2 regions of the Methylobacterium sp. J-001 genome follow, and region 2 is predicted to be linked to the other one. Evidence: predicted binding sites of a transcription regulator. Region 2 holds the regulator's gene; the other holds the start of a gene.
The links. The regulator PhoB, encoded in region 2, activates phosphate uptake and scavenging genes when phosphate is short. The targets are predictions, from matches to a motif close to TGTCATNNANCTGTCAT.
Positions count from the first base shown of each region.

Region 1 (4,419 bases), on a different contig from region 2:
TTGAGCGAGCTATCGCTAAAATGAATTCTACTATACCGGCGAGTGGAACTGGAGCTACTTCAACCTCGCCGATCCGATTTCTATTTTTTGTTACTGATGGCGTTGAGGACACCGGCGGCAGCGTCACAAATCAGAGTGCAGGATTCCAGTTTCAAAGCAATCGATTCATTGGCCCATTCAGCCCTTCAACCTGCAACCTATTAAAGAACAACAATGTCAGGATTGGCATTATTTACACACAATATTTGCCGATTTATGACAACGATTTCTATAATAGTTATGTTCGGCCATACGAGGCGAACATCGGTCCTGCTCTCAAGGCCTGTGCATCGGACGGACTATATTTTCCTGTTGCATCAGGTGGTGATATCACTGCCGCACTGCTGCAGTTATTTTCAACAGCCGTAGCCTCAGTTAGACTAAGCAACTGACATTGTGGTTGCATTTATATGATGTCTCGACCGTCTTTGAGGACGGATAGGGCTCTGGTTTGCTATTTTATTTATATCTTATGCCACAGAGCCGGCGAATGCCTGCTTACGGGAGGCCGCCGATACGACACGAGCGTCCGGATTGGGGCGCTTCCGGAATGACCGTTCCGGGTGGTTTTGCGACGGTCCGTTTGTGAGCGGCCACGCGCGGAAGCAGACATTGCTGATTAGCTGGATGCGACCGCCGACCCGCCAGCGAAACTAGCTTGATCTTTAAGCGTTGAGGCCAGCCCTGCTGGAGAGCATCATGTTGGCCAAAATTTTCGTTGCTGCCGTTATCGTTGCCGCCGGGTCGGGCCTTGCGCTCGCAGAGACAGCCGCACCGAACGCAGCTGGGACGGCAACCATGACGACCCGACAAACTCCTGACACCGGCGCCGGAGCCGCGACCGGAAACCCACCGGCTTCCTCCGTGGGCGGGGGTATCATCGGCAGCGATGCCGTGCACGGCACGGGCGCCCACGAGGCGAAAGGCTTATCGCCTGAGACGTCACGCGTGCCGCCCGGGAAGAAGTAACGGACGCCTGTGTTCGGGCGGGTGTCGGCACGCGCGTCCCGCGTGCGTTGAGCGTGCCGACACGCTCAGCAAGCGTTTCGGTCGCCGCCCGGATTTCCTCGGCGGCATCCGGCTCAGAACAGGTGGCGCAGGATGAAGAACAACGTCCCGGCGATCAGGATCGCGGCCGGCAGGGTCATCACCCAAGCCAGCGCCATGTTGCGCACCGTTGATATCTGCAGGCCCGAGCCGTTGGCGGCCATGGTGCCGGCGACGCCCGAGGACAGGATGTGCGTGGTCGAGACCGGCAGGCCGTAGAGCTCGGCGAGCCCAATGGTGCCGGCGGCCACGATCTCGGCCGAGGCGCCCTGCGCGTAGGTGAGATGGGTCTTGCCGATCTTCTCGCCGACGGTGACGACGATGCGCTTCCAGCCCACCATGGTGCCGAGCCCGAGCGCCAGGGCGACGCAGACCTTCACCCAGCCCGGGATGTAGCGGGTGCCCTCGTTGAGGAGCTCGGTGTAGCCCTTGAGGGTCTTGGCGTCGCTCTCGGACAGGGTCGCGCCCGACTTCGGCAGCAGGCGGATCGCGTCGGAGGCGAGGTACATGTCGTTGCGTACGTTCGAGGTCGCCCCCGCGGGGACCTGCTGGAGCGAGCCGTAGCCCTTCACCGAGGCGGCGATGTCGGTCGAGAGCGCGGAGAGGGCGCCGAACACCTCCGGCTTGTTGAGCGCCTTCGCCTTCAGCGCGTCGGCCACGGTCTTGCGGGCCTGGGCGGCGTCGGGCCGTGCCCCGCCACCGGAATAGGTCGAGAACACCTTGCTGGCGGCATCCGAGGTCTGAACGAAGGCTGGCGTTGCGTCGGCGTTCATGGTCCGGTTGAGCGCGTACGCCGTGGGGGCGGCGCCGATCAGGATGAGCATGATCAGGCCCATGCCCTTCTGGCCGTCGTTGCCGCCGTGGAAGAACGACACCAGGGTGCAGGTCAGGATCAGGACGCCGCGGATCCAGAGCGGGGGCGGCGCATCGCCCTTGGGCGCCTCGTACAGGTCCTTGCGGCGCACGGTGAACTTGAGGGCGAGCAGCAGCAGTGCGGCCGCGACGAAGCCGCAGATCGGGCTGAAGGCGAGCGCCTTGAACACGCCGAGCGCCTGGTTCCAATCGACGCCCGAGGTGCCGTCCTGGCCGCCCATGAGCTGATTGGCGAGGCCGACGCCGAGCACCGATCCGATCAGCGCGTGCGATGACGAGTTCGGCAGGCCGAGCGCCCAGGTGCCGAGGTTCCAGATGATGGCCGCGATGAGGAGCGAGAAGATCATCGCATAGCCGGCGCCCGAGCCGACCTGCAGGATGAGCTCGACCGGCAGCAGGGTGACGATGGCGTAGGCTACTGCGCCCGACGACAGCAGCACGCCGAGGAAGTTGAAAGTCCCCGACCAGATCACCGCCACCAGGGGTGGCATCGAGTGGGTGTAGATCACGGTCGCCACCGCGTTTGCGGTGTCGTGGAAGCCGTTCACGAACTCGAAGGCGAGCGCGATCAGCAGGGCGAGGCCGAGGAGCACGAAGGCGCCGACGGCCAGGGGCTCCTGGTGGACTGCGTTCATGTCGGCGATCAGGCTGAAGACCGCGTAGCCGAGCCCGGCGACGAGCACGAGCAGGAAGGCAATGACCCCGCCGGGGTGGATGCCGTGGTCGAGGCTGGGCTTCCCGGAAGTTATCGAGCCGCCCGGTATGGCCGAGGTCAATGTTGCGTCGGCCATTACGGTCTCCGAAAAATATTCGCTCTCGAACCGGGATTAAAACTCCGTGATGACGGTGGGGTGACGCTCCATGAGTAAAACTTCTCCGCCTCCCGATGACCGTCGCGGAGCAGCGGAATTTTCATCCCGTTGAGGAAATCCGACACCTGGCACCCCGCGGCCGGAGCTGCTTACCACCCCAAGCCGACGTTACCGGATGGCTCACGAATGGCTGCTTTCGGGAAGCGTCGAGGGTAGCTCGTACAGCTGGCATGGGTCGCTTCCGGAATGACCGTTCCGGGTGGTTTTCGGCCGGTCCGCTTTTGGATGGCGGATGCATCGAAACCGACATCAACGCGAGGATTGCTCCTACCCATTGCAGGGGATCGGACCGTCCGCTCATAAGCGCTTGTCTGCTCTCCCGCGACATACTCCCTTTCCTCACGAGCCTATGGCTCTGACAGCATTGAACGCAGACGGCATGCAAGATCTCGCGCAGAACAAGGCGAACGTGATCGCGTTCTACGAGCTGATGTTCAACGATTGCCGTCCGCGCGAGGCCATCGAGCGATATGCCGGCGACACTTATATCCAGCACAACCCACACGTAGCTACGGGCAAGGACGGATTCGTTGCCTATTTCGAGCGTATGTCGCGTGAGTGGCCGGGCAAGCGCGTTGAGGTCAAGCGGGCCATTGCCGAGGGCGATCTGGTTGTGTTGCACTGCCTTCAGCACTGGCCGGGTAACCATGACTATGCGGCCATCGATATATTTCGCCTCGATGAGGACGGCCGGATCGTTGAGCACTGGGACGTGCTGCAGATCCTGCCTGATGCTTCGGCCAATCCGAACGGGATGTTCTAGATCTCGGATGCCTCAGGCGCGGCGGAAGTCCGCAATCCGTTTCTCATCATGAGCGGAAATTGCTGCAGGCCGGCGAATGGCTGCTTTAGAGAAGCGCCGACGGCGATCCGAGCGTCCGGGCTGGTCCGCAGGCGGACGACCGACGCAAAAGCCGATTGGGATCAAACACCTAGGTCGACCTGGTGGCTTGTCGGTTGTCGAGTTTGCGCAACTCGGTGGCGATATCCTGGAGACTGGAATCGCCCTTGCGCAAGACGCGGTCGGCCTCCGACAACCGGTCGCGCTCGTCGGCTGTGACGTCCCGGGCGCTCAGGACCACCACCGGCACGTCGGCGCAACCCGGCAATCCCCTCAGGCGGTCGAGGAACGAGAACCCGTCCATCACCGGCATCGTGAGATCGAGGAGGACGAGGCGCGGGACGCCGAGCCTGACCTGTTCCAGCGCCTCCTGGCCGTCGCCGGCCTCGCGGACGCTCCAGCCGTTGCGTTCCAGGGCTGTTCGCAGGCGGTGGCGCATGTCCGCGTCGTCGTCGACGACGAGGACGTCGCCGTCGGCCGCCCGGAACTGGTCCAGGATCGTCCGGAGGCGCACCCAGTCCACCGGCTTCGGCACGGCTTCGATGGCTCCGAGCGAGGCACTGAGCGTCGCGTCGGCGACGAAGCTCACCATGACCACCGGGATCCCGGCGGTCTCGGGATCCGACTTGAGGGCGGCGAGGACCGACCAGCCGTCCATCTCGGGCATCATCACGTCGAGGAGGATGGCGCGGGGCTTGAGCGACCGGGCCAGGGCGAGGCCGGTGCGCCCGTCCCCCGCCGTGCGCA
Region 1 is NZ_JAKSYN010000067.1:102,876-107,294, forward strand. It holds gene MKK65_RS07485 (TadE/TadG family type IV pilus assembly protein) at 1-431, shown strand, start outside; gene MKK65_RS07490 (inorganic phosphate transporter) at 1,122-2,750, opposite strand; gene MKK65_RS07495 (nuclear transport factor 2 family protein) at 3,211-3,594, shown strand; gene MKK65_RS07500 (MHYT domain-containing protein) at 3,764-4,419, opposite strand, start outside.
Region 1: a site for PhoB is predicted at 2,800-2,816, ahead of MKK65_RS07490 (inorganic phosphate transporter). Genes of this name have one in related genera too.

Region 2 (4,419 bases):
TCCAGCCGATCCGGTGCGGATCCAGGCCAAGCTGACCTATCTGGTCTGCGAGACCGAATGCGTGCCCGGCTCCGCCGATCTCGCCCTGGTCCTGCCGGTGGGCGAGCCCCGGCCGGATGCCGGCCAGACCGCTTTGTTCGAGCGCGCCCGGGCCGCCCTGCCCGCACCGGCGCTCTGGCCACTGCGCCTCTCGAGCCAGGGCGATACGCTGCAGCTCGATTTCGCCGCCACCGGCCTCAAGCCCGAGACGATCAAGGGCGCGTCCTTCTTCCCCTATTCCGAGACCGCGATCGACAATGCCGCCGCCCAGGTGATGACGGTCGACGCATCCGGCCTGCATCTCACCCTCGCCCGAAGCAATCCGGCTGAGCCGGCACCGGCCGCCCTGCCCGGCGTGCTGACCGTCGAGGAAGCGACGGGCGTCGGTAGCCACCGCCTCGCCTTCGCGTATGGCGACGAGCCGGTGCTGCCGGCTCCGGCGACGGCGTCCGAAACCGCGACTCCGCCGCCGCCCGCCCCTGCCTTCGACGTCCTGACCCTCGCTACCGCGGCAGGGCTCGCCTTCCTCGGCGGCCTGATCCTCAACCTGATGCCCTGCGTCTTCCCGGTCCTATCGATCAAGGTGCTCGGCCTCCTGCGGCATGCGGGCGAGAGTCCCGCCCGCCTGCGGCTGCACGGTCTCGCCTATACGGCCGGCGTGCTGGTCAGTTTCCTCGGGCTGGCCGGCCTGCTGCTCGCCTTGAAGGGCGGCGGGGCGGCGATCGGCTGGGGTTTTCAGCTGCAATCGCCCGCCGTGGTGGCCGGGCTCGCCTACCTGCTCCTGGCCATGGGCCTCAGCCTATCCGGCGTGGTCCATCTCGGCGGCCGGCTCGCCGGCCTTGGCGACGGGCTGGCCCGGCGCTCCGGTCTGAGTGGATCGTTCTTCACGGGCGTGCTTGCGACCCTGGTGGCGACGCCCTGCACGGCGCCGTTCATGGGTTCGGCAGTGGGCTTCGCCCTGACCCAGAGCGCCGGCGTCGCGCTTGCCGTGTTTGCCAGTCTCGGATTGGGCCTCGCCTTACCGTTCCTGGCGCTCACCCTGTGGCCGCCGGCCCTGCGGGCGCTGCCACGTCCGGGCGCGTGGATGGAGACCCTGAAGCAGGTCCTGGCCTTCCCGGTCTACGCTACGGTGGCTTGGCTGGTCTGGGTCCTGGCGCAGCAGGTGGGGCCGCAGGGGCTGCTCGCCGGGCTGTTCGGCCTCGTCCTGGTGGGCTTTGCCGCCTGGGCCTGGGAGCACGGACACGCCGCGGCCCCCCGGGCCGGGCGGATCGCTCAGGGTCTTGCGGTGCTGACGATCCTGGCGGTCGCCGCCCTGACGCTGAGCCTCGGCCACGAGCGAGCCGCTGCCCCCGCCCAGGCTGCCGCCAACGGCGTCGAGCCGTTCACCCAGGCCCGCCTCGATGCCCTGGTGAACGAGCGCCGGCCGGTCTTCGTGAACATGACCGCCGCCTGGTGCATCACCTGCGCGGTCAACGAGACGACATCGCTCTCGACGAAGGCGGTGCGACAAGCGATGGCCGACCGGGGTGTTACCTACCTGAAGGGCGACTGGACCAACCAGAATCCCGAGATCACCCGCCTCCTGGAGAAGCACGGGCGCAGCGGCGTGCCGCTCTACCTGCTTTACGCGGGAAGCGGCGAGCCGCAGGTGCTGCCGCAGATCCTCACCGAGGGGACGGTTCTGTCAGCCCTGGAGACGGTGCCGGCCGCGGGCAAGAGCGCGGCTCTGACCCGCTGAATTGTCCCTGAGCGCAGCTAGGCTTCCAGCGAGAATGTCTCGTCGAAGGCGTAGCCCGAGCCCCGCACCGTGCGGATCGGGTCGGCCTGCCGCGGAGCATTGAGGGCCTTGCGCAGGCGCCCGACATGCACATCCACGGTGCGCTCGTCGATATAGACGTCGTGCCCCCAGACACCATCGAGGAGCTGCTCGCGGGAGAAGACCCGGCCGGGCGCCAGCATCAGAAATTCGAGCAGGCGGAACTCGGTCGGTCCGAGATGAAGCTCCTCGCCGGCGCGGCGGACCCGGTGGCCGGTGCGGTCGAGCTCGATATCGCCGGCTGCCAGCCGGTCCGCGACATGGGCCGGCTTGGCCCGGCGCAGCAGCGCCCGCACCCGAGCGAGCAGCTCAGGGACCGAGAACGGCTTGACGATGTAATCGTCCGCGCCCGTACCGAGGCCGCGGACACGATCGCCCTCTTCGCCCCGGGCGGTGAGCATGATGACCGGCAGCCGCTCGGTCTCGCGCCGGGCCCGGATGCGGCGACACAGCTCGATCCCCGAGAGGCCCGGCAGCATCCAGTCGAGCAGGACGAGATCAGGCGTGCGCTCGGCCAGGAGCAGCTCAGCATCGTCGCCGCGCGCGGCTGAATCCACCAGGAAGCCCTCGGCCTCAAGGTTGTACCGCAGCAGGGTGGTCAGGGCCTCCTCGTCCTCGACGATCAGGACTTGCATGCTCACGTTCGATAACCTGTTCCGTAGACGGCACCGGACGGCTCGTCCGCGTTGGATGGCGCGCGCAGGCAGATGGTGCGACAGACGCCGCGATCCCTCAACCCGCGTGCGCCACTCATCGCATTCTGCCCCCAGGCCGCATCGTGTGCTGCATGGTCCCCGCGTTACGGGGCCGTGGCGGCGGGACCGACCGTCGCGTAGTTCGACGCGTCGTTCTTCGGGCGCTCTCCGGCCAGCGTCTCACCGGTTGCGAGATAGTGGATCGTCTCGGCGATATTGGTGGTGTGGTCTCCGATCCGCTCGACGTTCTTGGCGCAAAACAGGAGATGCGTGCAGAACGAGATATTGCGCGGATCCTCCATCATGTAGGTCAGGAGTTCGCGGAACAGTGAATTGTACAGCGCATCGATCTCCCCGTCCCGCTCCCAGACATCGTAGGCCGCTTTGACGTCACGGCTCGCATAAGCGTCGAGGATATCTTTGAGCTGCGCCTCGGCGAGGTCGCTCATGTGGCGCACGCCGAGGACGATCTTCTGCGCGGGCGCCTGATCCGAGATCGCGACGACGCGTTTGGCGACGTTCTTGGCGAGATCCCCGATCCGCTCCAAGTCGCCGGAAACGCGGATCGCCGAGATGGTCTCGCGTAGGTCGATCGCCAGCGGCTGGCGCCGGGCGATGAGCAGCACCGCCCGCTCCTCGATGTCGCGCTGGAGCGCGTCGAGACGCTTGTCGGCGAGGATCACCGCTTGCGCGAGGGTGTCGTCCCGGCGGACCAGGGCGTCGGTTGCCTCGGCGGCCATCTTCTCGGCCACGCCGCCCATCTCGGAGATCGAGCGGCGCAGGTCATCCAGATCGGTGTCGTAGGAGCTGACGATATGGCCCGGCATGGTGGATCCTTCGATGGCGTCCCGCAAACCTTGATCCGCGAGGTCTGGCGGAAACCCGCTGCTACGATCACGGATACCGCGGCGCGTTCCCCGGTACCCAGTCCCTGTCACAGTCGAGAACATGATGCGGAGAGGTCAGGATCCGCACCCTGAAATCAACACGCATCGACAAGCAGGCAGCCTCCGCCGATGTTCCCGTATCAACGAGGCTTGTTCCGAAGTCGCGCCTGGCGATCTTACGATCAGGCGCGCCTCCTCATCTTGATGGCGGCTCACAGCGCTGCGTATGAGCCGTGTTCAATTGTCGGTCGAATGCTTCAGCCGAAGCGGCCGGTGATGTAGTCCTGGGTGCGCTGCTCCACAGGGTTCATGAACATCCGATTGGTGGGGCCGAATTCGATCAATTCACCCAGATACATGAAGGCGGTGAACTGCGAGATGCGGGCCGCCTGCTGCATATTATGCGTGACGATCACGATGGTGAACTCGTCGCGCAGCTGCTCGATCAGCTCCTCGATGCGCCCCGTGGAAATCGGGTCCAGCGCCGAAGTCGGCTCGTCGAACAGGATCACCTCCGGGCTCTGGGCCACGGTGCGGGCGATGCACAGGCGCTGCTGCTGCCCGCCCGAGAGGCCGGTGCCGGGCTGGCGCAGCTTGTCCTTCACCTCGTCCCAGAGGGCGGACTTGCGCAAAGCCTGCTCCACCCGCCCGTCGAGTTCGGATTTCGGCAGCTTCTCGTAAAGGCGCAGCCCGAAGGCGACGTTGTCGTAGATCGACATCGGGAACGGCGTCGGCTTCTGGAAGACCATGCCGATGCGCGCGCGCAGATCGTTCAGATCGACGGACGGATCCAGCACGTTCTGGCCGTCGAGCAGGATCTGACCCTCCGCCCGCTGCTCGGGGTAGAGGCTGTAGATCCGGTTGAAGCAGCGCAGCAGGGTGGACTTGCCGCAGCCGGACGGTCCGATCAGGGCCGTGACCTGCCGGTCGTGGAAGTTGATGTCCACGTTCTTCAGCCCGTGGAAGCTGCCGTAGTAGAAGT
Region 2 is NZ_JAKSYN010000115.1:73,213-77,631, reverse strand. It holds gene MKK65_RS12820 (protein-disulfide reductase DsbD family protein) at 1-1,777, shown strand, start outside; gene phoB (phosphate regulon transcriptional regulator PhoB) at 1,795-2,490, opposite strand; gene phoU (phosphate signaling complex protein PhoU) at 2,655-3,377, opposite strand; gene pstB (phosphate ABC transporter ATP-binding protein PstB) at 3,695-4,419, opposite strand, start outside.